DNA from 3 places in the Ureibacillus sp. FSL E2-3493 genome. Region 1 is predicted to be linked to each of the others. Evidence: riboswitches for the same ligand, from Rfam matches in the RefSeq annotation. Region 1 holds a riboswitch; each other region holds the start of a gene.
The links. A riboswitch is a leader RNA that binds a small molecule or an ion and turns the genes downstream of it on or off. The one in region 1 is predicted to bind thiamine pyrophosphate.
Positions count from the first base shown of each region.

Region 2: it holds a riboswitch for thiamine pyrophosphate, as region 1 does, so the genes downstream of both, tnpA (IS200/IS605 family transposase) here and thiM (hydroxyethylthiazole kinase) in region 1, are expected to answer to the same signal.
Region 3: it holds a riboswitch for thiamine pyrophosphate, as region 1 does, so the genes downstream of both, tnpA (IS200/IS605 family transposase) here and thiM (hydroxyethylthiazole kinase) in region 1, are expected to answer to the same signal.

Region 1 is NZ_JBBOPK010000001.1:3,068,724-3,080,087, reverse strand. It holds gene MHH69_RS15865 (methyl-accepting chemotaxis protein) at 355-2,115, shown strand; gene mutM (bifunctional DNA-formamidopyrimidine glycosylase/DNA-(apurinic or apyrimidinic site) lyase) at 2,350-3,153, shown strand; TPP riboswitch at 3,327-3,426, shown strand; gene thiM (hydroxyethylthiazole kinase) at 3,578-4,423, shown strand; gene MHH69_RS15850 (MTH1187 family thiamine-binding protein) at 4,420-4,719, shown strand; gene MHH69_RS15845 (thiamine phosphate synthase) at 4,721-5,443, shown strand; gene MHH69_RS15840 (tRNA dihydrouridine synthase) at 5,926-6,894, shown strand; gene MHH69_RS15835 (biotin transporter BioY) at 7,040-7,627, shown strand; gene MHH69_RS15830 (CHY zinc finger protein) at 7,653-7,982, shown strand; gene MHH69_RS15825 (DUF1801 domain-containing protein) at 8,300-8,953, shown strand; gene tnpA (IS200/IS605 family transposase) at 9,160-9,615, shown strand; gene MHH69_RS15815 (LTA synthase family protein) at 9,993-11,364, shown strand, end outside.
Region 2 is NZ_JBBOPK010000001.1:2,947,946-2,959,309, reverse strand. It holds gene MHH69_RS15315 (SMC family ATPase) at 1-2,258, shown strand, start outside; gene MHH69_RS15310 (IS1182 family transposase) at 2,512-4,080, shown strand; gene MHH69_RS15305 (ISL3 family transposase) at 4,227-5,435, opposite strand; gene MHH69_RS15300 (hypothetical protein) at 5,741-6,469, shown strand; gene MHH69_RS15295 (hypothetical protein) at 6,533-7,021, shown strand; gene MHH69_RS15290 (hypothetical protein) at 7,248-7,619, shown strand; TPP riboswitch at 7,732-7,839, shown strand; gene tnpA (IS200/IS605 family transposase) at 8,019-8,474, shown strand; gene thiT (energy-coupled thiamine transporter ThiT) at 8,678-9,238, shown strand; gene map (type I methionyl aminopeptidase) at 9,501-10,253, shown strand; gene MHH69_RS15270 (hypothetical protein) at 10,280-11,011, opposite strand.
Region 3 is NZ_JBBOPK010000001.1:1,734,347-1,743,788, reverse strand. It holds gene MHH69_RS08815 (TrkH family potassium uptake protein) at 1-1,141, shown strand, start outside; gene MHH69_RS08810 (potassium channel family protein) at 1,159-1,815, shown strand; gene MHH69_RS08805 (MarR family transcriptional regulator) at 2,088-2,522, shown strand; gene MHH69_RS08800 (nitroreductase family protein) at 2,616-3,233, shown strand; gene MHH69_RS08795 (NAD(P)/FAD-dependent oxidoreductase) at 3,388-4,290, shown strand; gene MHH69_RS08790 (GNAT family N-acetyltransferase) at 4,374-4,910, shown strand; TPP riboswitch at 5,006-5,105, shown strand; gene tnpA (IS200/IS605 family transposase) at 5,306-5,761, shown strand; gene thiM (hydroxyethylthiazole kinase) at 5,924-6,688, shown strand; gene thiD (bifunctional hydroxymethylpyrimidine kinase/phosphomethylpyrimidine kinase) at 6,673-7,497, shown strand; gene thiE (thiamine phosphate synthase) at 7,487-8,116, shown strand; gene MHH69_RS08765 (MBL fold metallo-hydrolase) at 8,403-9,221, shown strand; gene MHH69_RS08760 (hypothetical protein) at 9,311-9,442, shown strand, end outside.

The DNA of each region.
Region 1 (11,364 bases):
GCTGTTTTTTAATATATGGTAACGAATCAGTGTGGGGTGTCAGTTAAACCACTAGTAATGGTTTTACGGTATGGAATTCATCAAGTTCTTTTTGAATTTTTAGATTTAAATGGATGTATCCATTGAGCCAAACTTTTGAATTCTAGTAGTGGCCAAAACCTCTCCTTGAAGACTGTTTTCCCTCTTATTGCTAATTTTGTCGAAATATATACTAAAGTTCGTAGATAGTATAGAAAAGTAAGACTAATAAGTTTATACTATAAATTCTAGTCTAAAGACCTACACCTGTTATACTTTTTAGTTCTTATAGATTAGTGAATGCTTTTTTATTAATTTTACGGGGAGGATAAAAGAATGAAATTCAATTTGCTTACATTTTTAACTAAAACGATTAAACGGAAGCTTCTAACTGTTTCCATTTTATTGTTGACGATTCCATTAATCGTTTTAAGCGTATTTAGTTATGAAAAGAGTAGTAGTAGTTTAGATGAACTGGGTCAAACGAATTTAAAAAATAGTGTGGAACAAACGCTTGAAATGATGGAAGTCCTCAATCAGCAAGTAGAAGAAGGCAAACTTTCCCTTGAGGATGCGCAAGAAAAAGTAAAAATAGCGATATTAGGAGAAATGGGAGAAGACAGTACACGACCAATTAACAAAAATATTGATTTAGGTGACAATGGCTATATGTTCATTACTGATCGCGAAGGGACTTTTGTTGCTCACCCTTCTAAAGAGGGGCAGAACCTTTGGGATAAAAAGGATGAGAATGGTACATATTATGTCCAGGAATACATTAAAAAGGGCATCAATGGAGGAGGATATACCGATTTTATCGCTCCATTTATTGATAACCCAAATAAATTCGGAGAGAAAATTTCCTACTCCAAAGAATTCCCAGAATGGGGTTGGGTAGTGGTATCAGGTACTTATATGGTTGATTTTAATAAACCTGCTGGTGAAATCCTATCTTTAAATTTCATTGTGATGGGAATTACGCTTCTAATTGGTATTGTAATCATTTGGCTATTTGCGAATAATGTGACGAATCCGATTAAAAAGGTAACGGGACAAATGACTCATATCGCTAATGGGGATTTAACAGTTGGTGAACTGGATATTAAGTCAAAAGATGAAACGGGGCAATTAGCCAATGGGCTCAATGACTTACATACTAATTTAAAAAATATGATTCAAAATATCTCAAATGCCTCCCAGCTAATTTCGTCTCATAGTGAGGAAATGACACAATCTGCAAATGAAGTAAAAGTAGGAACAGAACAAATCTCCAAAACAATGGAGGAAATTGCATCTGGCACCGAATCGCAAGCAAATCTGTCTGGTGATCTTTCAACTTCAATGGGGATGTATGTGGAAAAAGTAGAAGAAGCAAATGACAATGGTGAACGAATCTATCAGTCTTCAAATGAAGTATTACAATTGACCGAAGATGGTGCCCAATTGATGCGACAATCTGTTGAGCAAATGTCAAATATCGATCGTATCGTCAAAGATTCCGTTGTTAAAGTACAGCAGTTGGATGTTCAATCCAATGAAATTTCTAAATTAGTTACAGTTATAAAAGATGTAGCTGAACAAACGAACTTATTGGCTCTTAATGCGGCGATTGAAGCAGCACGTGCTGGTGAACATGGACGTGGGTTTGCAGTTGTTGCAGAAGAAGTGAAAAAGCTCGCAGAAGAGGTGTCCAAATCTGTAAAGGATATCACACAAATTGTTAGTAGAATTCAAGGGGATACATCTGGAGTGGTAGACTCATTGCAATCGGGGTATTCAGAAGTCGAAAAAGGGACGAACCAGCTGAAAACAACGGGTGAGAAGTTTAGTAAAATTAATGATTCTGTTAAAGAAATGGCTTCGGCAATTAGCGTCGTTAGTAATCATTTAACGATGATGAAATCCACTAGTCAAGAAATGAATTCTTCCATAGAGGAGATTGCGGCTATTTTGGAAGAATCTGCAGCTGGTGTCGAACAAACCTCTGCCTCTGCTCAGCAAACAAGCAGTTCAATGGAAGAAGTTGCATCGAGTTCCGAAGAGCTTGCGAAACTAGCAATTGAGTTAAATGATTTGGTGAAGCAGTTTAGGGTCTAGAATAGTAAGAGGTGGTCAATTTTTAAAATTAATGTAAGTTTTAACAAAATATAAAGAGAACAAATAAAAAACAGCATCTCAGAAGATGCTGTTTTTATTTAATAAACGAACCAGGACTCTTGTGTGCGGTTGTATGGCGGGATCGGGCTAGATTGTTTCCGAAATGCATCCATTTATAATAACCCACCAATTGGAAATACTGTATAAACAGATTATAAAATGGAGGCTAGAATTATGCCTGAATTGCCGGAGATGGAAACATATAAAACATTACTGGGTTCATTGGTAGGTGGGAAAAAAATTTCGGATGTTGAGATTGGACGGGAAAAGTCTATTAATGTACCAGTTGAACGGTTTATTGCACAAGTTTCAAATCAAACGATAAAAACGATTACGAGAAGAGCGAAATATTTAATTTTCCAACTACAGGATGATTCATGTTTACTGTTACATTTAATGCTTGGAGGGTGGATGTTTTTTGGTAAAGAAGAAGATAAACCAAGCAGGACCATTCAAGTAAAGCTTTCCTTTGGAGAACAACATTTATATTTTATTGGACTGCGTTTAGGTTACTTGCATCTTTTATCACCAGAAGAGATAAAGAAAGAGTTTGAAAAACTAGGACTAGAAGTACTTGATCCCGATTTCACATTGGATACCTTTCAACAGCTAATGGAAAAAAGAAAGGGAATGATTAAAACAACATTAATCAATCAAGAAGTGCTAGCTGGAATAGGGAATGCATATTCTGATGAGATTCTTTGGCATGCAGAGATTCGCCCTGATAAAAAAATGAATGAGTTAGACGATGAGCAATTAACTCGGGCTTATCATTCGATTCAGTTTATTCTAAAAAAAGGAATCGAACAAGGTGGGTATATGGAAAACCCGTTGTATAAGGGAGATGGCAAAACGGGAGGTTACCAATTCTATGTTTATGACAGAGAAGGTACTGAATGTTCCCGTTGCAATACCCCCATTTTAAAAGAAGAAATTTCTTCACGGAAAACTTTCTTTTGCCCTAATTGTCAAAAATAGAGTGCATTTTATATAAACTTGTGAATATGAAAGTCTTGGAACGCTTCCTAGCTTTACAACATTCATGTGTTGCCAAAGAGGTCCACACATGATGAAGCAGTTTCGTGCTGGAACTAGCATAAATTGACATACGGTGTATCAGTTGGTAGTATGTGTAGTAACAAACTGAATAGTAAATATTGCGGGGGGACTCTTCGGAGTTGAGAAGGTTAAAACCTGACTCTTTGAACCTGTCAGTTAACACTGGTGTAGGGAAGCGATTCATTAGATTTATAAGCAATAATTTGAATTGTGCTTTCCCATTTTTATTTAATGGGAGAGCATTTTTTTATTATATAGAGCCTAAGTGAATTCATACCTTAATCCCCTGTTTTGTTGATCTATTCGTTCGTATAAAGAATGGAAATAGAGAGGTGTTTGCAAAGTGGTTAACAAGCAAGAGATTCAAAGTAAAATGATGCAGGCGGTTGAAGCGGTAAGAGGGACGAATCCGATGGCAGGTTCGATTACGAACACTGTAACGATTAATCTTGTAGCAAATGCACAGCTTGCTGTTGGTGGATCTGCCGCTATGGTGTACTTGCCAGATGAGGCGGAGTTTTTGGCAAAAGCTGGCGGAGCTATGTATATCAATGTCGGAACGCTGTTACCGATTTATGAGGAGACGTTACCTTATGTAGCGAAGGTGTTGCATGAAACAGGAAAGCCATGGGTATTAGATCCTGTTGCTGTGGGGATAGGTTCACTTAGAACAAAGCTGTTACAACGATTTAAGGCATATAAGCCAACAATTATTAGAGGAAATGCTTCGGAAATTATCGCATTAGCTGGTTTATGGGGATTAGACGGAGGTACAGAACAATCGAATGTTCGCGGTGTTGATTCTACGGATTCAGTAAGTGGGGCTAAAGCAGCAGCTATTGCGCTTGCTAAGTGGACAGGAGGCGCTGTTGCTGTGTCGGGTGAAACAGATTTAGTAACAGACGGCGCTATGGTGGCTGTCTCTTATGGAGGTTCCCATTTTATGGAGAAAATTACGGGTGCAGGATGCTCGTTAGGTGGGGTAGCAGCTGTCTACGCTACAGCAACATCCCCATTCATTGCGGCACTTACCGCCACTACGGTGTACAATGTAGCCGGTAAACGGGCTGAACTTAAAGTGGATGGTCCAGGAAGTTTCCAAGTTCAGTTTATAGATGAATTATATAAAGTAACGGCGGAAGACATTGCGAACAATTTATTTGATATAGAGGAGGTTTCATTTTTATGAATACATTAGTTGCAGTAGCTATTGCGCCTTTTGGAGTAGGCGATGAATTGGCAGAGGAAGTAGCTGAAGTTGTGAAAGTGATTCGGAAGTCAGGATTACCAAATCGAACGACATCGATGTTTACGGAGATTGAGGGCGAATGGGACGAAGTAATGAAAGTAGTGAAAGAGGCGACATTTGTCCTTGCGGAGAAGGGAATTCGAACGGAAGTAGTGTTAAAAGCAGATATTCGACCAGGATATACAAATACGATCAATACGAAAGTAGATAAAGTAAATGATATTTTAGGAGGATAAAATGAGTATTGTAAAAAAACTTGATATTTCCAAATACTTAGTGATAGGTCCGGAAAATACGAAAGGTCGTCCAGTTGCCACAATTATTAAAGATGCGGTGAATGCAGGGTTTACTTGTATCCAAATTCGTTCCAAAGTTGCCTCTGCGAAGGAATTGATTCAGCTAACACGTCAAGCGGCAGAAGCCATTGAAGAAGCTGGAAAATCCAAAGAGGTTGCGCTCCTTGTAAATGACCGACTAGATATTGTTTTAGCTGCGAGAAAACAAGGGATTAAAGTGGATGGTATTCATGTGGGACAAACAGATATACCAGTAGATGTTTGTCGTGAATATTTAGGTGAAGAGCTCATTGTCGGTTTATCTGCCCGAGCAGATGAATTATTTGAATATATAAAAACAGCGGATGTTTCTCAACTTGATTATTTTGGTGTCGGACCATTACGTGAAACACAAACAAAACCTGATTGTGGACTTGGAAAAGATGGCAGGGTCATTACAAGAAGTTTTGATGATATCGCTAAAATCTCTGAGCTTAGTTCGATTCCGGTAGTCGTAGGCGGTGGTGTTAAGCTTGCTGATATACCTTCCCTTGCCCAAACTGGAGCGGATGGTTTCTTTGTTGTGTCAGCTGTGACGGAGGCTGATAATCCAAAACTAGAGGCAACAAAATTAGTGAATGCCTGGAACGATTATAAATCTAGGGAAAAGTGTTCGGTTAACTGAGTTATTAATATATGCCGATACTTGATGTTCTTAAAAGAAGACAAATGCCTATTTGGCGTTGTCTTCTTTTATGTTCCTTATTACAAATTAAGTGAGATAATATTTACATAATGGGAAATGTGAGGCTACCACAAGGAACTAAAAAAGATCCTATTAGTAGTTTAAATTACGAAAATCGCCGCGTTACTGCTTGCACTATTTTTATTGATTTATGTAAATAAATTTGTTGGAGAAAAGAGAAAATAAACTTAGTAAAGCAAAACTTCCACAGATAGTTTATAGGGGCATGTCTTTTTACAATGTCAACTTCTTCTCATTTTATATTGTTTACTAAAGTTTTCGACCCCAATATTTTTTGACAAACTAAAATGTCTGAGTGTATTGTCTTTGATAATAGGTTACTGAACATGATATAAGTGTAAAAGAAGTTTTTTACGATAAGTTTGATGTTTTATAGATAATGAGAGGATTTGAGTTTGAAGATGAAAGAAAATTTTTGGCTTGATTTACCGCGGCCATTTTTTGTACTTGCACCAATGGAAGATGTGACGGATGTTGTTTTTCGTCATGTCGTAAGTAAAGCAGGTAGACCGGATGTATTTTTTACGGAGTTTACAAATACGGAAAGCTATTGTCATCCAGAAGGAAAGAAAAGTGTGCGCGGGCGTTTGATTTTTACAGAGGACGAACAGCCAATTGTTGCACATATATGGGGGGATAAGCCCGAATATTTCCGTCAAATGAGTATTGGGATGGCCGAGTTAGGATTTAAAGGTATTGATATTAATATGGGTTGTCCTGTACCGAATGTTGCCTCTAGAGGAAAGGGAAGTGGCCTTATACTTCGACCAGATGTAGCTGCTGAAATTATTCAAGCAGCAAAAGCGGGGGGACTTCCAGTAAGTGTGAAAACAAGACTGGGTTATACAGAAATAGATGAGTGGAAGGAATGGCTAACGCATATTTTAAAACAAGATATCGCCAATCTTTCGATTCATTTACGTACACGAAAAGAAATGAGCGCTGTAGATGCCCATTGGGAACTAATTCCGGAAATTAAAAAGTTACGGGATGAAGTGGCACCCAATACGCTGCTCACAATCAATGGAGATATTCCTGACCGTCAAACAGGTCTGAAGCTCGTAGAACAGTACGGTGTGGATGGCGTCATGATCGGTCGGGGGATTTTTAAAAATCCTTTCGCTTTTGAAAAAGAGCCGAAAGAGCATAGTAGTAAGGAGTACTTAGACCTTTTAAGATTGCAGTTAGATCTACATGATCAATATAAAGAAGAATTGCCACGTCCAGTGACAGGGCTTCATCGTTTCTTCAAAATTTATGTCAAAGGATTCCGTGGTGCAGGCGAACTAAGAAATCAATTAATGAACACAAAAACAACGGATGAAGTACGTGCATTACTTGATCATTTTGAAGCTAATAATATGGATTAATACTATATAAGGAAAAACAACAGTCTAACTGGCTGTTGTTTTTTTCTTTGAAAAGGGAAGTTTTATGTTAACTAAAATATAAATCAGGTTGACGTAATGATGCTGTTTCAATATACTATTTCTAACATTGGTTATAGGGAGGTATATGATGACTACTACTATCACTAGAACAAATAATCATTCACGCACTTTACGTATGGTACAAATTGCAATGTTTTCCGTATTGATGATGATTGGTGCCAACATTTCCTCATTTTTGATTATCGGTGGTGTACCAATTACCCTTCAGACATTCTTTGCGATAATAGCCGGAATTTTATTGGGTAGTCGCACAGGAGCTGTTGCTATGCTTTTTTATCTTTTTATTGGACTAGCTGGGTTACCGGTATTCGCCAAGTTTTCAGGAGGTATAGATTCACTCGTTACACCTACTTTTGGGTTTATTCTTTCATATGTTATCGTTGCTTACATAGTTGGAGCAATCGTTCGGAAGTTTCCTACAACAAAAGGATTTGTAATTGCTGCATTGGCTGGAACAGCTATAAATTATTTAATAGGAACCAATTGGATGTATGTTGCATATAAGTTATGGTTTGAAGCACCGACAAACTTTACTTATCAAATGGCTTGGGCATGGATGATGGTCCCATTACCAAAAGATATAATTTTAGCTATCTTTGCCGGAATATTCGGCTATCGACTAAAGCCAATTGTACAAAAGTATAAGAAATGATGTTTAGCAAAAAAGGGAGGATCAAATGCTTATTCATGGCCATGAAATAAAAGGGAAAGGCATCGATAAAGAAACACGGTGTTTGCATTATCATTCTGAAATTGATCGAATTGCAATTAAATTTTACTGTTGCGATACATATTTTCCGTGCTTCTCCTGTCATGAAGAAGTAGGTTGCACCAATCCACAAATTTGGCCGAAAAATCAATTTCACCAAAAGGCTGTGTTATGCGGGACATGTGGATATGAACTTACTATTAATGAATATTTATCTTGCAATTCTACATGTCCATCCTGCAAAAGTGCATTTAATCCAGGTTGTAACATTCATCAACATTTATATTTTGAAGTGTGAATATTGCCACACATACTTTGAAAATCTAGCAGACCAAGTTCCGTTTCATCATATGGAACTTGGTTTACTACGAAGAATCCCATTTTTCATAAGTGATTTTGTAACTTTGTCCTCTAAATGTTATTAATTGTTTCTCCATCATTTCAAGTGAATCATGTTGTTCAGCAACTATTTAATAGGTAAAGATTCCTGAAAGAGTTCCTCTATTAGTTTGCAATTTGCCTATCTTTTATATGGGGTTTTATACTATTTATAATGGATGAACGAAGGTGAATGGTTTTCATACATCCGAAAAATGAAAGAGGGGTGCTCCTATTTTGACAAAGGGGAATATGAATCCTAAAGTGGATGAATTTCTAAATAAAGCTGAAAAATGGAAGGCTGAATTTGAAGAGTTAAGAGCGATTGTTCTTGAATGTGGGCTAACTGAGGAATTTAAGTGGATGCATCCTTGCTATACTTATAAGAAAAAGAACATTGTATTAATACACGGATTTAAAGAATATTGTGCACTACTGTTCCACAAAGGGGCTCTATTAAAGGATAACCATGGGATTTTGATCCAACAAACAGAGAATGTACAAGCAGCCCGCCAGATTCGGTTTACGGATGTCCAAGAGATTGTTGAGATGGAAAATATTATAAAAGAGTACATTCATGAAGCTATTGAAGTTGAAAAAGCTGGTTTGGAAGTGGAGTACAAAAAAGATACGGAATACGTCATTCCAGAAGAATTTCAAGTGAAATTAGATGAAAATTTCGACTTGAAAACTGCTTTTGAAGCATTAACTCCTGGACGTCAAAGAGCATACATTTTTCACTTCTCCCAACCAAAACAATCGAAAACACGGGCAGCAAGAGTTGAAAAATATATCCCACAAATTTTGAATGGTAAAGGATTAAAGGATTGCACTTGTGGACTATCTAAAAGAATGCCAAACTGTGATGGTTCTCACAAAGCTGTTCGTTAATCTAGTCTTCATTGCGTACTTTCAACTCTTATTAAACAACGAATTCCTATTTTTGGAATTCGTTTTTATTAATTCTTTTAAAACCACGTGCTCTGCACGTGTGAAAATATACTTTTAGAGTGGTAATGGAGATGGAATTAAAAACTCCTCTCGATATAATGAAAATGGCCGTCAAACCAAATTCAAATCGAGAGGAGTTTTGCTCAATGTCGAGCGACAATAGTTTATCACACACAAGATGGAATTGTAAGTATCACATAGTTTTTATACCAAAATACAGAAGGAAAGTAATCTACGGTGAATTAAGAAAAGACATCGGAGCGATTTTAAGACGTCTATGTGAAATGAAAGACGTAGAACTCATAGAAGGACATGCAATGCCAGATCATATACATATGCTGGTTAAAATTCCTCCAAAATTATCCGTATCACAATTCGTAGGCTATTTAAAAGGAAAGAGTTCTTTAATGATTCACGATAGACATGCAAATTTAAAATATAAACACGGAAATCGAACGTTTTGGGCAAAAGGATATTATGTCACTACAGTAGGTCTTAACGAAAAAGCGGTAGCAAAATACATTAGGGAACAAGAAGCTGAAGATCGATTACGTGATCAAATGACGAGTAGAGAATATATAGACCCATTTAAACGAGATTAAAGAACAAATACGGTTGACGGTCAATTAAAAAAGCCCCTTTAGGGGCAGTTAGTAAGGAGCCCTTATAGGGCGTTACTAAAACCGCCTGTTTTACAGGCGGATATTTATTTTTTTAAATAAAAGTGAAACATTTTATAAAGTTAAATCGTTATATTACTAATGTAAAAAGTGATAAGATACAAACATTTTATCGTAAAAAAAGTAAACAAAAAATGAATGTTTATTTGACAGAACACGTGTATTAGGTGTACTATATATTTCTGTGAATTGATTGGTAATATTACAGTTTACCAAATTCATCATTTAATGTAAAACTTAAATAACTTGAAAATAGTCTTATTTTTTTAGTCTATTTGACTAAAAGGAAGGTGTTCAAAATGGAAAGTTTAAATAATAAAAAAGAAGGCTTTTTAAACAAATTTTTTGGTCTTTATTTATTAGCTGTCCTTATGCTATGGATGAAAACATATATTACGCAAGTAACCCAATTCCATTTAGATGTTGATGGATTCCTGCAACAATTTCTATTGTTTATTAATCCATTAGGTTCAGCTATGTTGTTTCTTGGGTTTGCATTTGTCTTTAAAGGGCGTGGGAAATATACGTTACTCGTTGTGATGTACACGCTACTATCTATTCTTTTATACGCAAATGCGGTTTATTATCGATTTTTTAGTGACTTTATTACATTACCGACCATTTTCCAAACGCAAAACTTTGGAGATTTAGGTGGAAGTATTGTTTCCTTATTAAAACCTTACGATATTTTATTCTTTGTTGATGTATTTTTATTGATTTACTTATGTGTATCTAAAAAAATACAAAAGGATTACACTAGAGTTGGGTATAAAAAAGCTGTAGCAGTAATAGCTTTTGTAATTGGTTTATCGGTTATCAATTTAGGACTAGCTAACGTGGATCGTCCTCAATTATTAACACGTGGTTTTGATCGAAACTATATTGTGAAATATTTAGGAATGTATAACTATACGATGTATGACGCTGCTGAAACGATTAAGGCGTCTTCGCAAAGAGCGCTAGCTGATAGTGATGATATGACGGAAGTAATCAACTATACAAGATCCAATTATGCAGAACCGAACCCTGAATATTTTGGTGCAGCAAAAGGTATGAATGTAATCTATATTCATTTAGAGTCCATCCAAGACTTTTTAATGAACTATAAATTAAACGGTGAAGAAGTAACACCATTTTTAAATTCATTAATTAAAGATCAAAACACACTTTACTTTGATAATTTCTATCATCAAACAGCTCAAGGTAAAACTTCCGATGCTGAATTTATGTTAGAAAACTCTTTATTTGGTTTACCACAAGGATCTGCCTTTATAACAAAAGGTCAAAATACGTACCAAGCAGCTCCTGCCATTTTAAAAGAAAATGGTTATACATCTGCAGTGTTCCATGGGAATAACGGAACTTTCTGGAACCGTAATGAGATTTATAAATCCTTCGGTTATGACCATTTCTTTGATGCGAATTACTATGACACAAGTTCTGAACAAGATATGGCGGAATACGGTTTGTTAGATAAACCATTCTTTGAACAATCAACGGAACTGTTAAAATCTTTACCTCAACCTTTCTATACGAAATTTATTACGGTTGGGAACCATTATCCGTATAAAATTGACCAAGAGTTAACAACGATTGGAAAAGCTACTACTGGCGACCCAAGTGTGGATAATTACTTCCAAACTGCTCGTTATGCAGATGAAGCGATTGAAC
Region 2 (11,364 bases), 120 kb from region 1:
ACAATCATTTTTTGGCTGCTAAAGCTTTAAATGATCGAATTGAGTCCTACGAAAAGAAGAAGCTGACATTACAGCAATTAGAGCAACAGAAACCCCTTTATGAACAAAAGAAAAAAGAATATGAAGCGGCCATTTCCGCGGGTAAAATTCAACCTTTAAATCAACAATGCCATGCTTTATATCAGGACAAAGTGAAGCAGCAACAGATTCTTTCAGAAATGATGCAGCGGTTGGAACAGGCAAAAAGAGATTTAACGGATGCCCAAAATGCTTATGAACGGGAATCTTTAAAACAATCAGAAAGGGATGCATTAACCCAAAAAGTAAATGAACTTCAAAAGCTTGTCCCCCTTTATGAACAAATTGAAAAACAAAATCAAATCGTCCATACTTTAGAAACGGAAGTACAAGGTGCAAAAACGATCTTCGAAAAAGTGGACAAACAATTAGCCACTGAAAAGGAGCAATTGGCTCGCATAAATGGTTTAGTTGAACAATTAGAAGAAAAAACGGGAAATTTAAACGAGCTTCTTGAGCAGCAAGTGTATTTGCGAGAAGTCGTGAATACGTTCGCCCGTTACAAAGAGTTAGTGGTTAAGGCAAATCAATTCAAAGAGCAATATGAAAAGATTGTTGAGGAATATAATGCGGCTCGAAAAGATTATGAATTGGAAGAGAAGAAATGGTTAAGTAACCAGGCTGCCCTTCTTGCTACAAACTTAATACCTGGAACACCTTGTCCTGTTTGTGGTAGTACTGACCATCAGCAAGTAAATTTAAACCACGAGGAAGCAGTGGATGAAAATTCATTAAGAAATAGGAAGTCTTTATTAGCTAGTGTAGAACAACGGAAATATTCGATTGAAGCGAATTATAATACATTGCAGGAGCAAGTAAAAAAATATGAACTAGAACTAGGACGATTAAAAGCTTCGATTGATAATGAAGACACTTTCATTCAACAATTGAGTGCGGTAAATGAAAACGTGCAACAAGTAAAATTAGGAATGGATAAACTAGCTCAATATAAAAAACAATTAAAACAAATGAAAGAAAACTATGAACAATTAGAGCGCATACGAAAACAAACGGAAGAAACTTTCAGACAAAAAAATGAACAGCTTTTAAAAGAAAATATTATCCTTTCGGAACAACAAAAGTCGATTCCTCCTCATTTACAAGAGTTGAGTCAATTACAGCAGGTAATCCAGGAAACGGAAATTCAAAAAAATGCTTTATTGGCACAATGGGAAAAGGTCCAAAAGCATTTATTAGAAGTGGAAAAGTTTGTTGCGACAACTGAAGAAGGAGTAAAACAAACGACTAAAAATATTGAGCATTTAGAAGAAAAGTTAAAGCATGCCAAAGAGCAATTTAAACAATCGATGGCTGATGCAGGATTCGATAACTATAAACAATTTGAATCAGCTTTACGAACGGATGACGAAATACAAAGTTTATATCAATTGTTTATGGAGTTTTCTAATGAACTACACTCCATATCTACACAAGTAAAAGAAGAAAGTATTGAATTAGAGGGAAAACAAAAGGTTGACTTAACAATAGCAGAAGCGGAAGTCCAAAGCTTAAAGGATGAATATGAAAAAGCATTGCAAAGGTTAAATACTTCGAAGGATTGTGAGCGACATGCGATTGATTTTTCAGAAAAACTTGATCATGTAGCGAACCAAATTTTCCAATTAGAAGAAAAGTCGAATCAAATTATTAACTTATATAATTTGTTGCGCGGTCAAAATAGTAAAAAAATATCTTTTGAACGCTACGTTCAAATGGGGTATTTGGAACAAATTACAGAAGCAGCTAACATTCGATTGAAAAATTTGTCCAATGGTCAATATTACTTACAATGTTCAGACCGTCAAGAATCCCATGGACGCCAAAGTGGTTTAAGCTTAGATGTGTATGATACGTATACTGGGCAATCAAGGGATGTAAAATCCCTTTCAGGAGGAGAGAAATTCAATGCTTCTTTATGTCTTGCTTTAGGAATGGCGGATGTTATTCAAAGTTTCCAAGGCAATGTAAAAATCGATACGATGTTTATCGATGAAGGATTCGGTTCCCTTGACGAAGAATCGCTTATGAAGGCCATTGATACATTAATCGATCTCCAAAAATCAGGAAGAATGATTGGGGTCATTTCACATGTTTCTGAGTTAAAAGCAGCAATGCCGGCAATTTTACAAGTTGAAAAATTAAAAGAGGGCTATAGTAAAACATCGATCGTCGTAAAGTAAAAATAGGCTCATTTTCTTATTCAATGAGAAATAGAGATTCTAAGAATAAAAAACTTAACAAAGAATATAAATAATCATAAATTTATAGCAAAAAGAAAAGAGGCTGGGACAAAACCCTCCTCTAAATAAAAAAAGCCGGTGAAATTTTACGAAAAGTAAAATTTCACCGGCTTTGAATTTTTTACAATAAAATAAGGACCTCTTCTGATAAAATTAAGTTACCACACAAAACCATATCGAAAGAAGGATCCTTATGTTTAAAGATTATAACATGAATCAACTCATTTTGCCTTTAGATTTAGAAGTAAAATTACAAAATAATGATATTGCTTTCCATATCCATCATCTAGTTGAAAGTATCCCTCATGAAGCGTTCGAACCATTTCTACGAAATGAGGGGTGTCCTGCCTATCATCCACGTATGATGCTTAAAATTATCTTATGTGCCTATACACAATCTATCTTCTCAGGACGGAAAATTGAAGCCCTATTAAAAGACAGTATCCGAATGATGTGGCTAGCCCAAGGATATGAACCAAGCTACCGTACAATCAACCGATTCCGTATTCAACCAGAAGTGAAAGATTTAATTCGTCAATGTTTCGTTCAATTCCGTTGCCAATTGATTGAAGAAAAGCTTATTGATCAAGAAGCGATTTTTATCGATGGTACAAAAATTGAAGCAAATGCGAATAAATTTACGTTTGTTTGGAAGAAAACCATTGAAAAATATCACCAAAATTTAATTGAAAAGTCAAACCAGCTATACAATGAGCTACTAGAGAGTGAAATCATACCTGAAATTCAACGTGAAAGCGATAAACAGTTATCATTGGAAGAACTCGCTCAATTAGTTCAAAAAGTGGACGATGTCGTAACTGAATATGATAAACAAATTGAAACATCATCAGATGTTCTAGAACGAAAAGCCTTAAGAAATAAACGTAAATACCCGAAACAATTACGCAAGCAGTTGATTGATTTTGTCCTACGTAAACAAAAATACGAAAGAGACTTTGAAATCTTTGGTACACGCAATAGCTATTCTAAGACAGATTCAGATGCGACGTTTATGCGAATGAAAGATGATTATATGCAAAACGGACAATTAAAAGCTGGATATAATGTACAAATCGCAACGGAAGGTCAATATACGCTTGCCTATAGTATATATACAAATCCAACAGATACACGTACGTTAATTCCATTTCTAGATGAGATTGAGCAACATTATTTTGAGTTACCAAAACACATTGTTGCAGATGCAGGTTACGGTAGTGAACAAAACTTTCATGATATCCTTTCGAATAGAAAACGAGAAGCACTTATTACGTATAGTATGTATTTGAAAGAACAAAAGAAAAAGTATAAACAAAACATATTTAATCCCGATAACTGGACGTATGATGAAGAAACCGATACATATACATGTCCTAATCAAAAACGTCTTGAATTTCAATATTATTCTGTCCGTAATGACCACACAGGCTTCCAACGGAAGCTCAAAATTTACGAGTGTGAAGACTGTTCGGGATGCCCATTCCGTTCATCGTGTACCAAAGCTAAAGAAGGCAACAATCGAAAATTAATGGTAAATGAAAAATGGGAACAGCAAAAAGAATATGTAAGAGCGAAGCTTTCAGAAGAGAAAACAAGTGCCATTTATCGAAGACGCAAAATCGATGTGGAACCAGTTTTTGGATTCTTGAAGGCTAATTTGCGTTTCACTCGATTTTCTGTACGAGGAAAATCGAAGGTAGAAAACGAAATGGGCCTCGCGTTAATGGCTGTGAATTTAAGAAAATTCACGGCCATTAACTAAAGAAAAAAGGTCCTTTGTCAAATCTGGGGGTGAAGTTTGAGAGAACAAGAGAATTTGAGGAACAGATTAATCTTTTCCTGCCATCCAATTCTTCCGAAGCGTAGCGAGGAAGAATTGGATGGCAGGTCGCGGCTCGCTTCGATCCCTCATCCAACATGCAACCCTATTTTTCTATACATGTGACCTAATAAAATTTTTGCTTTAAAGTGCTCATATTTGCGGAATCCATAAGCATTTCGCTTGAGCACTTTTGATTTATTGTTAATCCCTTCTAGAAATCCATTTGAATAATTAAATATAAAACTGTTCAAGATTTCTACCTGCCAGTTTTTTATCGTTTGAATACGTTTTATAAAAGATGGAATGTTTGCCTCTTCTACCTTGCGGTAAAACGCTTCTAAACCTTCTTTGACCTTTTGAATATTCTTCTCTTCCTTAGCTTGTGTAAACCACTTTTTATACGCTTCTTTTAACTCATAGGCTTTTTTCAATTCAGGTGATAATCCAAGATAACGGTTTAAATACCAACGCTCATCTTCTGTTAATTTTGCAGAGTTTTTATGTAAAACAAATCGCATACGTTTACATTTTTTGCGATCATAAGCATGCATTTCTTTTTGAACTTTCCTTCTGACGTCGTCTAAAGCCCAATGAATATAACGACAATAATGGAATCGATCCGCTACAATGATTGGCTTTGCTAATGCTTGATGGACAGCTGCTTTAAAGCTTCCATTCATGTCCATCACAACGATTTCCACATCTTGTCCATATTTTTGTAAATATGTTTTTATCGTTTGTAGTCGCCGATTCGGCAAAATATCAATTGGTTCATGTGTTTCCGCATTTGCTATAATTAGCTGATATTTCCCGGCATCTGTATCTGCTTTATATTCATCAATGGCAATCGCCTTTGGTAAACGAAACCCTTCTGGTAACGCTGCTTTTGCCTGTTTATTGAATCTACGTAGTATTGTTGAAATGGATGTACCGAGTATCATTGCAGCATCTTTAAATGTTTTTGATTTAACCGATTGAATAATCATGGCTTGATTTGTTTCTTTAGAAAAACGTTGGTAACGCTCAACAAATGGGGCCTTTTCGGCAAATCGCTTCCCACAAATACAACGATAACGGCGGCATTTATACATCAATTGCGTTGAACGTCCCCACATTGGAAGATGCCCAATCTTACGCATTCGATAGTCATGTACTTTCGACGTCTTTTCACCACATGCTGGACAAATGTGTTCTTTTATGGGTATTGAAATATACACTAAAATTCTATTTTCTTGTTCAACAATTTCCTCAAGGTTTACTCCTTTTAATCCTGGTAAATGCATGTTAAAATTCATACTGCACAACTCACCTTTACTACTTGTTTCTCGACAATTCAAGTATAGTAAAATAGGCGATGTTGTGCATTTTCTTTTTCATAATTGAATGAAAACCCCAACAATTATAATAGAACCAGAAAAAAAGAATTTACACACCAAAATAGAGAAAGGTGAATTTGAGTTTCCTCAAATTCACCTTTCTCACTATTTGAAGCTAGTTATGTCCCAGCCTCTTTGTTAGAATCTGGTACCATTATATTTATAAGCAATTTGAACTTGTGGAGTAAATTGGGGTTAACACAAAGGTAAAGGTAGGTTTATGAATGAAATTCGATTTAAAAAGGATAGGTAGATTATTAATCACACTCTCTATTGTAAGTCTATTAGGATGGAGTGATGTAAATGAAAAAATAGCTAAAATCATTGAGGAAAAGTTATCCGAAAAGTACAATGAATCCTTTGAAGTTCAATATTTAGGGGAACGGTGGGGGACGAAAAGTAATGATACGGTAACGACGTATGTGAAAGCATTAGAATCTGACATTCTATTTACAGCCATTATGGACAAATCAAAAAACATTATTGAAAATTACCCTGAGATGCTTTTAATGAATAAATTTGCATCGGTTTTTAATAAAGTGATTGAAGATCAAGGATTAGATGCTTCTTCATGGATTAATAGTTATACTGAACAATCCTTTGATATTACAACAGATATGACAATCGATGAATATATTGAAAAATCGAAAACGGACTATATTTTCGTTGAAATTGTCATGAAAAATGGTGATAGTATTACAGCAGAAAAATTAAAAACGATTGTACAACAAACTTACAATCAGTTTAATGGCCCTTCTATTTCCGCAACTTATTGGATATTTAATGATGATGAATATACAAAAGTGAATAAAACGTTAAAGAATGTGGCAAATATAGATCCCTCTGATTTAGAAGGTTATGACTATGATAGTAAAGTTTTTGTTGAGTTAACAAAAGATGGTTTCGTCGATTCGGACGAAGCTATAAACAACATGTTAAATCGGGGAAATTAATTAAAAGTTATGCGAGAGTAGGTTGGAAATGAAAACAAAATATTGTTTTTAGATAGTGTTGTGATGGTAGCTACACTCTTGACTCTATGTGGATGCAGCTCATTAAATGAAACAACGTCTAACAAGATTGAAACATCGCTTGAGGATAAATATGGTTTTAAATTTGAAGTGTCCTCAATTGGAGGAAGATCCCGTAGAGGTGGAAGCGGCACGGTTCAAACATATGTTTACCCCCAAAATGACGAAACACTCCATTTTAATGCGATTACAACAAAAGAGGGTGAATTAAAAGACGATTATATTGGACGAATTATTAGTGAGAATATAAATGAAGAAATAAAAGGTGAAATGGATGGAGTCGAATTACAGACTTCTACTAATATGTTTTATCTTAGTGCTAATGATAAAGAAGAAACAAATCTTGATATCACGCTAGCTGAATATGTTGAAAAATATTCTCCTAGATATATTACAACTTCAGTTGTTGTAAAAGAGAATTCGACAATTACATCTACTTCATTTCAGCTTATTATGGAAAAGATTCACAGCTAAATCCCAGAAATAGTATATTATATGAATGTTTTTTTAATTTCGGATAAGGATTACGAAAGCTTTTTTGGAAAAGCCTAGTAGCTTATCTTTCTTTGATAAATCTAATTTAAAAGATTATAAGATTTTGAATGAATATAGACTTTATATCGATAAAGATGGTTTTAAAGATTACACATCAAACAAGAATAAGTAGGATAAAAGGAAAAATTAACCAGGTTCCGAATATATGAACGAAATTGTACGAGAATACTTACCAAATGCGAATACAAAAATAAAATTATTAACACAAAGTATAAAAGAATACAAAGACGGTATTGAAGACTTTGAAGATTATTATAATAGTAAATATTTCTTGATTAAATTGTATGTTTTCGATAGCACTCTCTCATTTGAAAATAAAAGCAAAATTAATAGTGTTTTAGAGAGATTAAAAAGTAAACCAATCATGGTGGAGTTTGTGCAAATAAAGGAGCAAGCTAAAGTTGAAGATTTTGTTAAAAATCATACATTAAATGAAATTTTAGAATCAGAGTTACCGATAAAAAGTTTAGAGTTTACCATTTCAAAAAATGGAGAAATTGAAGGAACGATTAAGTAAGCTAGTATTTCTCCTTTTCTTTTTTAAGACACATATTTTTATCTTAATAACCTAGTTGAAAAAATCATATACTTTGATACAATAAATGTGTTCTAACAATAAAAAATGATGTATTTACCACAAGGGGAGCTGATGAAGTCAGCTGAGATTGTGCACTTATTGCACTAACTCTTTGAACCTGTAAGTTAGTACTTGCGAAGGGATGTGGATAGAAACCGACTCCATTCATGGCGTTTAGGCTCTGTCCTGACGCCATTTTTATTAATTCTTTTAAAACCACGTGCTCTGCACGTGTGAAAATATACTTTTAGAGTGGTAATGGAGATGGAATTAAAAACTCCTCTCGATATAATGAAAATGGCCGTCAAACCAAATTCAAATCGAGAGGAGTTTTGCTCAATGTCGAGCGACAATAGTTTATCACACACAAGATGGAATTGTAAGTATCACATAGTTTTTATACCAAAATACAGAAGGAAAGTAATCTACGGTGAATTAAGAAAAGACATCGGAGCGATTTTAAGACGTCTATGTGAAATGAAAGACGTAGAACTCATAGAAGGACATGCAATGCCAGATCATATACATATGCTGGTTAAAATTCCTCCAAAATTATCCGTATCACAATTCGTAGGCTATTTAAAAGGAAAGAGTTCTTTAATGATTCACGATAGACATGCAAATTTAAAATATAAACACGGAAATCGAACGTTTTGGGCAAAAGGATATTATGTCACTACAGTAGGTCTTAACGAAAAAGCGGTAGCAAAATACATTAGGGAACAAGAAGCTGAAGATCGATTACGTGATCAAATGACGAGTAGAGAATATATAGACCCATTTAAACGAGATTAAAGAACAAATACGGTTGACGGTCAATTAAAAAAGCCCCTTTAGGGGCAGTTAGTAAGGAGCCCTTATAGGGCGTTACTAAAACCGCCTGTTTTACAGGCGGATATTTATTTGGAGTAAAGGGGCATTGTTTCCAAATAATAATGGGCGAAGATTTCTATTCCTTCTCAATGTTCTACATCGGAATAAAAGAGAGGAGAGTTGTTATGAACAATAAAAGATTATTAATGCTCGTTGAAATTGCTATTTTCGCGGGAATTGGTGTTGTGTTAGACAAATTATCGTTTTCGTTATGGGCACAAGGTGGCTCTATTAGTTTTGTGATGGTTCCGATTCTTTTAATCGCTATTCGTTGGGGATTATCTGCTGGAATAATCACTGGACTATTAATCGGTCTTATCCAAATCCTTCTTGGTGGCTATATCCTTCACTGGGCTCAAGGGTTACTAGACTATATTGTTGCCTTTTCAGTAGTCGGATTTGCAGGTATATTCCGCAAGCAAATCGTCGATGCTGCTACGAATTTAAATAAAAAAAGAATGGGATTATACATTGTTTTTGGAACAGTTGTTGGTGGATTGTTGCGTTACGCAGCACATACCATTGCTGGTGCTGTATTCTTTGCAGAGTATGCAGGAGATCAAAACGTCTGGGTGTACACAATCGTTTATAACGGATCTTATATGATTCCAGCGATTATTTTAACTGCGATCGTTGGTGTACTAATCTTTACGGCTTCTCCTAGATTACTAAAAGCCAATTCTTAATAAAATAAATTCTATAATATGATAAAGAAGAACCAAGAATCGATACGGTATTCTTGGTTTTTTAGTTGTTTAAATAGAAACAATGAAAGTTCGAGAAATGTTTTATTACTGAATAGATAATCCCATCATTCGATCTAAAAAAGGACTACGTATAGATAATTCTGAAAAGAAAAAACGATTTCCTATCAGGTGCAATTGTCATAAAAACCTTTTCGATTATGGTATATTATATAAAGATATGTATATAGGAAGGACGTTTAACATGATTGTTCAAACAAAAGAAGAATTAGAAGCATTGAAAAAAATTGGCCGTATTTGCGCTGAAATTCGTGAAGCCATGAAAGCAGCAACAAAACCGGGTATTACGACAAAAGAGTTAGATGAAATTGCAGGACGTATGTTTGAAGAGGCAGGCGCAATTTCTGGACCAAAAGGAGAATATGATTTCCCTGGTTATACTTGCATTAGTGTAAACCACGAAGTTGCCCATGGGATTCCTGGTTCAAAGGAAATTAAAGAAGGAGATATGGTCAATATTGACGTTTCTGGTTCTTTAAATGGATATTTTGCGGATACGGGTATTTCCTTTGTTGTAGGAAGTGGTTATACTGAAAAGGAAAAGCTATGTACGGTTGCAAAATCTGCCTTTGATCGTGCGATGACAAAAGTAAAAGCGGGCTCAAAGTTAAATCGAGTTGGTAAAGCAGTTGAACGGGAAGCGAGAGATAATGGTTTAACTGTTATTATGAATTTAACTGGTCACGGAATTGGCCGTTCCCTACATGAAAAACCAGATCACGTTTTAAATTATTATGATGCTTGGGATGCAACGATTATGAAGGAAGGAATGGTTTTAGCTGTAGAGCCATTCATATCCGAAAAAGCAGAACATATTGTGGAAGCTGGAGATGGGTGGACATTTATTACACCTGACAAATCTTTAGTAGCACAAATCGAACATACGGTTATTGTTACGAAAGACAAACCAATCATCATTACACAAATTGAAGATTAAAAAAAAATTCCTGTTCACTTGAAGAATTACTTCAAGTGCGCAGGATTTTTTTTCATAAAGAATATGCCCACTACCAAAACACCTATTAAGAAAAGAGCGGCGGTCGTTACTAAAAGTTCATCAAAACCATTTGAAACTGCAATTCCTAAATAACACCATATAAAAACGATTGGATACACAATATCAAAATGATGATAACGAAGATGTAGTGCAATGGCTGTACCGATTGTCATAAGAATAACTGTCCAAAGGGCACTGCTTAAACCGAAACCTTTCCACTGCATATCAACAAGTAAGTACCAACCATGTAGAATTAGTAGATAGGTAGACCAACTAAAATAAATAGCAATAGGCATTCTTAATTTGAACAATTCCTTTTTTAATGGATAAGTTAAATAAAGTCCAAATAATAAAATGACTTGTATAAAAAATAAAACAAAGGATAGTAAAAAATGTTCACTATGCCAACTCCACAGGGAAGCAATTTGAAAAATAACTACACATAAAAAAAGAATAACTTGGGGTATCGAAATAAAATAATCAGTGCGGCGTAATTTTATGTAGTTATATATCCAAAGGAAAAGAAAAATGAACACAAGAACCCATATGTAATAAATAAAATTAGCTGGTGCAAATAGAATCGGTAAACGATCTATAATTTGAATAGTGGAATGCCCTTTGAATTGTAGCCAAAATGCATTGACTGTAAAAAGTGTGACTACAATAACCGATGTAAATAGCAGGATTATACGACCCATTCTTTCCTCTCCTTTCTATAAAATTATATACATTTACTAAGATTTGAACAACAATTTCCAAATAGTAATAAAATTTTGGAAAAACCTAAACAATCTTTCAATTGCTTTCGATAAAAAAATACAGATATAAAATATAGCTACAGTTCTCCTAGTTTTCAATGGATGTTTAGAGCATATGAATTATAATATCCTACTTTTGATTAGATGGTGAATCCCTTTTTTGAAAATAAGTAACCTTTACTAATATAATGTTCAAACATTTAGAAAGCATAATAAGCTGGGCGTAAATATTCAGTTTATTGTATGCATACATGTAATAGTGGATAAAAAATAAGCGATTATTAATAAGAAGT
Region 3 (9,442 bases), 1.3 Mb from region 1:
TACATTTTCCGTTTTTGGTGAACTTGTCATTCTATTTCTTATACAAATTGGCGGTTTAGGATTTATGACTTTTGCCACATTTTTATTTACTTTACTTGGGAAAAAAATTTCTTTAAAAGAAAGATTGTTATTAAAAGAAGCATTTAATGCTACATCAACAGCAGGAATGGTGAAATTAGTCAAAAGAATATTGATTTTTACGTTGGTAACAGAATTTATTGGAGCAGTTATATTGGCCATTCGCTTCTCCCTTGATATGCCAATTTCAAAAGCGATTTATTTCGGCTTCTTTCATTCTATTTCCATTTTTAACAATGCAGGTTTCGATTTAATGGGGCAATTTAAAAGTTTAACTGACTATGTAGATGATCCCTTTGTCGTCATTACAATCTGTAGCCTTATCATAATAGGTGGACTAGGGTTTATTGTTATTAATGAATTATATGAATATCGCGAAACGAAAACATTATCTGTTCATACAAAGGTTGTTTTAACGACAACATTTACTTTAATCGTAGGGGCAGCGATTTTAATTTTCCTTTTCGAATTTAGTAATGAAAAAACATTAGGTCCTTTATCAACAACTGGAAAAACGTTAGGTGCTTTGTTCCATAGTGTGACTCCAAGAACGGCTGGTGCGAATACATTGTCTATGGGAGATTTAACTCATGCTACTTTGTTTTTAACGATTATTCTTATGTTCATCGGAGGAGGTTCTGGTTCTACGGCTGGAGGAATTAAAGTTTCAACTTTTACCGTTTTAATTGCAACTGCCATTTCACAATTAAAGGGTAAAGAAGATGTTACTTTATTTAAACGTCGCATTGTGATTGAAAACATATTAAAAGCTTTTACAGTTGCCATGTGTGGCATGATCATTGTTGTGCTCGTCACTTTTTTATTAAGCATTACAGACAAAGGTCATGTGTTTATTATGTATTTATTTGAAGCAACTTCCGCCTTTGGAACAGTAGGCCTTTCTATGGGGTTAACGCCGGAACTTTCATCAGTTGGCCGTATTTTAATTATTTTAACAATGTTTGCAGGAAGATTAGGACCATTAACGATCGGTTTTGCTTTAACAAAAAAACGTAAACAAGAGGCTTATCATCATCCAAAAGGAAATATTATGATTGGGTAACAAAGGAGAGTAAAAAAATGAGTAGAAAACAATATGCCGTAATTGGATTAGGCCGTTTTGGTACGAGTATTGCTAGAAAATTGCATGAAGCAGGTCAAGAAGTACTAGGTATTGATTTAGATGAAGTAAGAGTAGAAGATGCAGAACCTTATATTACCCACGGATTAATCGCCGATTCTACAGATGAAAAAGCACTAACATCTATTGGAATTACAAACTTTGACTGTGTTATTGTCGCAATTGGGGACGATATTCAAGCAAGCATTCTAACCGTCATGCTTTTGAAGAACCTTGGTATGAAAAAGATTATTGCAAAAGCGGTAGGTAAACGTCACGGTCAAGTTTTAGAGGCAATTGGTACGAGTTGGATTATTTATCCTGAAAGGGATATGGGAGAAAGAGTGGCAAATCAACTTCTTTCACCAAACATGTTAAACTATATTGAACTTTCTAAGGATTATAATATAGAAGAAATTATGATTCCTTCTAGAATGGCTGGGAAAAATTTAAGAGAATTGGATATTCGGGCAAAATATAATGTGAGTGTTATTGCTATTTTAAGAGACGGTGAGATTATTGTTTCACCTTCTCCTGATGAATTACTTCAAATAGAAGATATTTTAGTAACGATCGGAAATCGAAAGGATTTAGCGAAATTCTCCAACTTAGAATAAAAAAATTCCTAATTTTCTCCCCATACAAGTTAGAAAAAAATCTAAATTGTATGGGCTTTTTTATGTTATTTTTAAATATAATTTACATTAAAAGCCAAATTGTTAGAAGGAAAAGAATCTATTATTTGGATAAAAAAATGAAGTATATTTTGAAAAGAAAAGTTTGATACTAAATATAGTAATTCACTAAAACAAAAAACTTGATTAATAGATTATTTATATTATAATTGACTAGTCAATGATTGATTAATCAATTGATAAGGAGGAATGAAATGGATCAATCTTGCGAAGATGTAAAAAATATGATGTTTATGTTCAAAAATATTGATAGACAAGTTACACAAAACTTTGAAAAGTGTACAGGGATTAGTCTAACTCGATATGAAATATTGTATACCTTATTGAATAGTGGACAACTTTCACAAATCGAATTACAGAAGAAGTTGAAGATAGATCAAGCTGCAATTACAAGACATTTAAAAATTCTTGAAGAGAAAAATTTGGTCTATCGAAATCGAAACAAACAAAATAATCGAGAAGTGATAGTAGAAATAACAAATAATGGCATGGCTATTTTGGAAAACTGTGATTCAAATAAAACACAATTTTTCGATGAATTATTTCACGACTTTACAACGAAGGAAAAACAACAGCTACAAATGATGTTAAAAAAACTAATGGTTAATTCCGGAAAACAAACTGGTTAGATTTTTAATAGTCATGATAAATGATACAGCTAATCCCATTGAACAAACAATTCCTATTAAAAATGATATTGACATATTGAAAGGGGTATAAAAATGCCAAACACAATTCAACAAATCATGCATGAAAGAAAATCCGTTCGTAAATATAAAGAGGATGTCGTGATCCCACGCGAAAAATTACAAGCTTTATTAGAAAATGCCATTTCAGCTCCATCTTCAAGTAATATGCAACCATGGCGTTTCATTGTAATTGATGATCAACAAGTGAAAAAAGAGTTGCGCCCAATTGCAAATGACCAAGAACAAGTTGAAACATCTTCAGCGATTATTGCCGTTCTTGGTGATTTGGAAATGTACAAAAACTCAGAACAAATTTATAATACCAATTATGAAAAAGGTTATATGCCAAGAGAATTAGCGGATTTAATGATAAAAAATTCCCTTTCGATGTATGGTAGTTTACCAGAAGATATTATTAAAAATATTGTTCATTTCGATGCTGGTTTAGTTTCAATGCAAATTATGCTGTTAGCTAAAGAAATGGGGTATGATACGGTACCGATGGGTGGTTTTGATAAAGCGAAATTTGCGGAAAAATTCAACTTACCAAAAAATGAAGTACCTATTATCCTAATTGCTATTGGTGAAGCAGCTGCTCCTGCTTATGGTTCATCCCGTCTGCCACTTGAACAAATTACAAAATTTATTTAATAAAATATTGGATAGACTTAGTTTATAAAATACAACTAAAAGTTTGTTTAGCGTTGATCGAAAAGGTCAACGCTATTTTTATGTTGAAATAAGGAAATGAAAGAATTTGAAAAGCAAACATAATAAATATTAATTTGTAAAGGATCGAAGAGTAGTGAATGTATTTGATTGTGTAGTTGTAGGGGCAGGTCCAGCGGGATTAAGTGCGAGCTTGACTTTAGGTAGGGCTAGAAGAAAAATTGCTCTTTTTGATGATGGAACAAATCGGAATCGAGTAGCAAATCAATCCAACGGTTTTCTTACCCGTGATGGCATCAAACCAGCGGAATTTAAAGAAATCGGAATGAGGGAGATAACCCGCTATCCATCCGTTCATTATTTCAAAACGACTGTTCAAGAACTTTCGAAGAATCAAAATGGTCAATTTATTGCCAAAACAAAAGATGGGCAGGAGTTTATTTCCGACAAACTTTTACTTGCAACCGGAATCCAAGAACATTTTTCTATACCGAGTATTAGGGATTATTATGGTAAAAGTTTATTTAATTGTCCCTATTGTGATGGTTGGGAATTAAGGGATAAGCAGCTCATTATTATTGCAGAAATGGAAGAACATGCCCTCCATATGGCGAAATTACTCTATAATTGGTCCAAGGATTTCGTTGTATTATCCAACGGTGGAGAATTTTCAAAAAGAGGAATTCGTGAACTAGAAAAAAGAAACATACTAGTAAAAATGGAACCTATTAGAAATTTAATCGGAGATCGTGGCTATATTGAACAAGTCGAATTAGCATCTGGAGAAAAAGTCAACTGTTCAGGTGGTTTTGTTGTACCAACCTTTTATCGTCCGAATCCTTTTCTAGTACAATTCAATTGTGACATAAACGAACACGGCGAGGTTATAACGGATGGACTTGGTCGTACGTCTTGTCAAAATGTTTATATTGCAGGTGAATTAAAGAGAATAAGCCCATCTTCACTAATTAATTCTGCTGCAGACGGTTATAAAGTGGCACTGTCTATTAATCAAGATTTGTCCGAAGAAAGATTTTAATGAATGGGATTCAATTCTTAATATCATTTTAAACAAGGAAAATATTCCCTTTTTGTCGAATGTAGAAGATAGGGGTGATACCAATGAATAATATTCGTTTTAAGAAATTTGAAAACGAACTAGATGATTTAGTTTCTTTTATGACAAAAAATACATGGGAATTCCATTCAATTCCCAATCCATCAAAAGAACAAATCATTGAAAATTATCATAATGGCTGTTATTTTCATAATCGAGAAACATTTTGGATTTTAAAGGGAGATAAAAAAATTGGTCTCATTGTAATCGATGATATAAATGATACGATACCATTGTTTGATATTCGGTTAGATAAAACGGTAAGGGGAAAAGGGTATGGGACACAAGCTGTCGATTGGATTGTTCAATATCTTTTTTCTTTACCGGATAAAAAAATTCGAATTGAGGCTCATACACGATGGGATAATTTGGCGATGAGAAAAACTCTCTATAATTGTCGGTTTGTGAAAGAAGGTTATTTCAGAAATGCATGGGAAAATGATAATGGTACGATTTACGACTCGTTATGCTATGCTTTCATCCGTGAAGATTGGGAAAAGGATCAAATAACTCCTATAAAACTTAACGAAATACCTTTTTAATCTAAAATTTTTTATAGGACTTAGTTCATTATTTAATTCTTGTTCCTAATTTAACTTGTAGAAAACTAGTTTTATGTTAATATGAAATCAATCAAATACTCTTGCAGGGGGACGCAATTTGCGTTGAGAAGGTTAAAACCTGACCCTTTGAACCTGACAGTTAAGACTGACGTAGGGAGCAAAGATTTTTTCGAGAATACATAATGATATCTTGGAATTTAAACGCTCTTTTGTCTTTGAACAAAAGGGCGTTTTTATTAATTCTTTTAAAACCACGTGCTCTGCACGTGTGAAAATATACTTTTAGGGTGGTAATGGAGATGGAATTAAAAACTCCTCTCGATATAATGAAAATGGCCGTCAAACCAAATTCAAATCGAGAGGAGTTTTGCTCAATGTCGAGCGACAATAGTTTATCACACACAAGATGGAATTGTAAGTATCACATAGTTTTTATACCAAAATACAGAAGGAAAGTAATCTACGGTGAATTAAGAAAAGACATCGGAGCGATTTTAAGACGTCTATGTGAAATGAAAGACGTAGAACTCATAGAAGGACATGCAATGCCAGATCATATACATATGCTGGTTAAAATTCCTCCAAAATTATCCGTATCACAATTCGTAGGCTATTTAAAAGGAAAGAGTTCTTTAATGATTCACGATAGACATGCAAATTTAAAATATAAACACGGAAATCGAACGTTTTGGGCAAAAGGATATTATGTCACTACAGTAGGTCTTAACGAAAAAGCGGTAGCAAAATACATTAGGGAACAAGAAGCTGAAGATCGATTACGTGATCAAATGACGAGTAGAGAATATATAGACCCATTTAAACGAGATTAAAGAACAAATACGGTTGACGGTCAATTAAAAAAGCCCCTTTAGGGGCAGTTAGTAAGGAGCCCTTATAGGGCGTTACTAAAACCGCCTGTTTTACAGGCGGATATTTATTTATAAAAATTAGCTATACAAAGGAATCGAAAAAAATACCGAGGTGAAAGTAATATGACGTTGTCGAGTATTCGAAAAAAAAATCCATTAGTTCATTGTATTACAAACTATGTTGTAGCTAATTTTACAGCAAACGGATTATTAGCTACAGGCGCATCACCAGTAATGGCAGATGAAATGGAAGAAGTAGAAGAAATGGTTTCTATAGCAAATGGCTTATTAATTAATTTAGGAACCGTAAATGTTCGAACGTTAGAATCTATGATGATTGCTGGAAAAAAAGCAAACGAGTTAAACATCCCAGTTGTACTAGATCCCGTCGGTGTTGGAGCTACAAAATATCGACAACGAGCGATTAAAGATATTCTAGAAAAAGTAAACGTTCAACTAATACGCTGTAATATGGGCGAATTAGCAACCATCGCAGAGGTAGAATGGCAAGGTAGAGGGGTGGATAGTGGTAACGGGGACATGGATCTACCAACTGTAGCAAAACAAGTTGCAATAAAATATAACTGTCTTGTTGCTGTTACAGGATCAAAGGATTTTCTAACAGATGGCTATCTAGAATATTGGACAGTTGGTGGACATGAATTAATGACCCAAGTTACTGGTACTGGATGTCTACTAAGTGCGTTAAGCGCTGCAGCTTTAACCCTTGAAGGGAACCCATTATCCAATTTATGTGAGTTATTCATGGATTATAAACGTGTAGCGGAGTTGGCGAGTGACCACCTTCTACTCGGTACATTTCAAGAAGAAATCATAAACAGTATTCATTTATTATCTAGAGGTGGTAAACAATGGACGTTGTCATGACAATTGCAGGTGCAGATAGTGGTGGTGGAGCAGGTATACAAGCAGATTTAAAAACCTTTCAAGAACTAAAAGTATTTGGTACAACCGTTATTACGGCCCTTACTGCTCAAAATACATTAGGTGTACAAGGGATTTTTCCTACTTCACCTGATTTCGTACTTCAACAATTAACTTCCGTTTTTTCTGACTTTCATGTAAAAGCGGTCAAAACAGGGATGCTTTTTTCAGCTGAAATTATTGAAGTCATCGCCAATTACTTACAACAGAAAGACGTTCAACTTGTAATTGATCCTGTGATGATTGCCAAAGGTGGAGAAAGTCTACTACAAAAAGAAGCGGTAGATGCATTAAAGAATACTTTGTTGCCCATCGCTACTGTGTTAACACCCAATATTCCTGAAGCAGAAGTAATAAGCGGCATTAAAATAGAAAACGAGGATCATATGACAAAGGCAGCCCATACAATGCTGCAATATGGAGTGCAGTGTGTTGTAATGAAAGGCGGTCATTCGAAGGAGCTAAATACAGCAACAGATAAAGTTTATTTAGCCGACGGAACATCTTTTTCCATGATAAGTAAAAGAATTCATACAAAACATACCCATGGAACAGGATGTACTTTTTCGGCAGCCATTACTTCCTTTTTAGGGAGAGGATTATCCCTTAAGGAAGCAATGATTGAAGCGAAAAAATTTGTTCAATTAGCGATTGAAAATCCGTTAAATATCGGACACGGGCATGGACCTACCAACCATTTTGCTTATCAACAAAGGAAAGGCCAATATGAGGTGATTGTAGATGAATCGTAGTGATTTAGCAGTTTATTTTATAATGGGAACGGAAAACTGTAAAGAGGAGCCTTTAAACGTATTAGAAGATGCTTTGCAGGCAGGAATTACAATGTTTCAATTTAGGGAAAAAGGTCCTCGTGCATTAAAAGGGGAGGAATATGTAGAGTTTGCTAGAGCATGTCAACGTTTATGCAACTATTATCATGTGCCATTTATAGTGAACGATGATGTGGAGCTAGCCTTGAAATTACAGGCAGACGGTATCCATGTGGGACAAAAAGATATGGCGTTAGTAAACATTCGTGAACAATTTAAAGGAAAAATAATTGGTGTTTCCGTCCATAATGAAGAGGAAATGTCAAAAGCCGTATTAAATGGAGCGGATTATGTTGGAATTGGACCTATTTTCAAGACAACTTCAAAACCAGATGCAGAACCTCCTACTGGTGTAAGTTTTATAAAGGAAATACGTAACAAGTATCCGAATTATCCAATAGTCGCGATAGGTGGCATCACAACGGAAAATTCTAACGAAGTTCTTCAAGCTGGTGCAGACGGAGTAGCAGTTATCTCCGCTATTTGTCAAAGTTCAAACCGAAGAGAGACTGTTAATAGATTTAAAACTAAAAATTACTAAAATCAATAGAAATCCTCCGTTGATTAGTAATGGAGGAGAAAGGATGTTGAGAAAATATAGCATATTAAGAGGTATAGACATATAAAGTCTATCAAATACCAATGACTACGATTTTCCGAGTATGGAAAAAATCTAGTAATGTTCTAGTATAATTAAAGAACATTTCACAAAATAGTAGTAGAATACAATATAATAGCATAAATAAAAAGTGTACCATCATTTTCCTATGATGCGTGCACTTCTTTTATTAGTAATAATGATAGATTTACTATAGGGGTGATACTTATTGATAGCATATCAATCAAACAATGTAACTGTTTTTCAAAGTTTAATTTACAAAACGACATCCCTTGTTATCCGAACCAATGATTGTATCATTATTGTGGATCCAAATTTGCTCCCTATCGAAGTAAATGAAATAAAAGAATATGTAGAAGAGATTAGAGGAAATCGCCCTATCTATTTAATTTTTACCCATTCCGATTGGGATCATATTGTTGGTTACGGTGCTTTTCAAGACGGAATTGTTATTGCAAGTGAGCGTTTCGAAAATCGACAGGATAAAGAAGCGATACTTCATCAAATTAGACAGTTTGATGATCAATATTATTTAGATCGAGATTATCCTATTCTTTATCCTCCTGTTAATATCCCAGTAACCTTTGATGGACAAGTATTAGAAGTAGGTGAAACGAAATTTACCTTTTATATGGCAGAAGGTCATACAAATGATGGGATTTTTATTGTAGTAGAACCTTTAGGTGTATGGATTGCTGGGGACTATTTGTCAAATGTTGAATTTCCCTTCATTTATTTTAATAGTGAAAAGTATGAAGAAACATTACGAAAAACCAATAAAATTTTAGACAATCATTCTTTTCACCTTCTAGTACCGGGACATGGTGATCCAACAAATATTAAAGAGGAAGTCATTTTCCGAAAAATAACTTCTTATCGTTATATCCAGGAATTACGAAATGCCATTAAAGAAAACAGAGATCATCGTTTTTTAATACAAGGTTATAAATATAAAGAAGAACAAATTAAAAGCCATGAAGAAAACTATCAATTAATTAAAAAAGAATTGCAAGTTGAAGCAACCTAGCATAGTAATGAAGTGAACAATCCATCATTGAACCCTCTAGACAATTGCCGCATAAACTAGGTGAGGCGAGCAAAAGGGGGTGTCCTCAAATGGGATTGTATATTAATAATAAAGAACACCCAAAAGTGTTTAGTCAGTCGAATCATTTAGTAGAGCCGAATCAAGTGGAATTTAAGCGAGATTACTTATCCGAGTTAATTGAACAACAAGTGAATGCAACT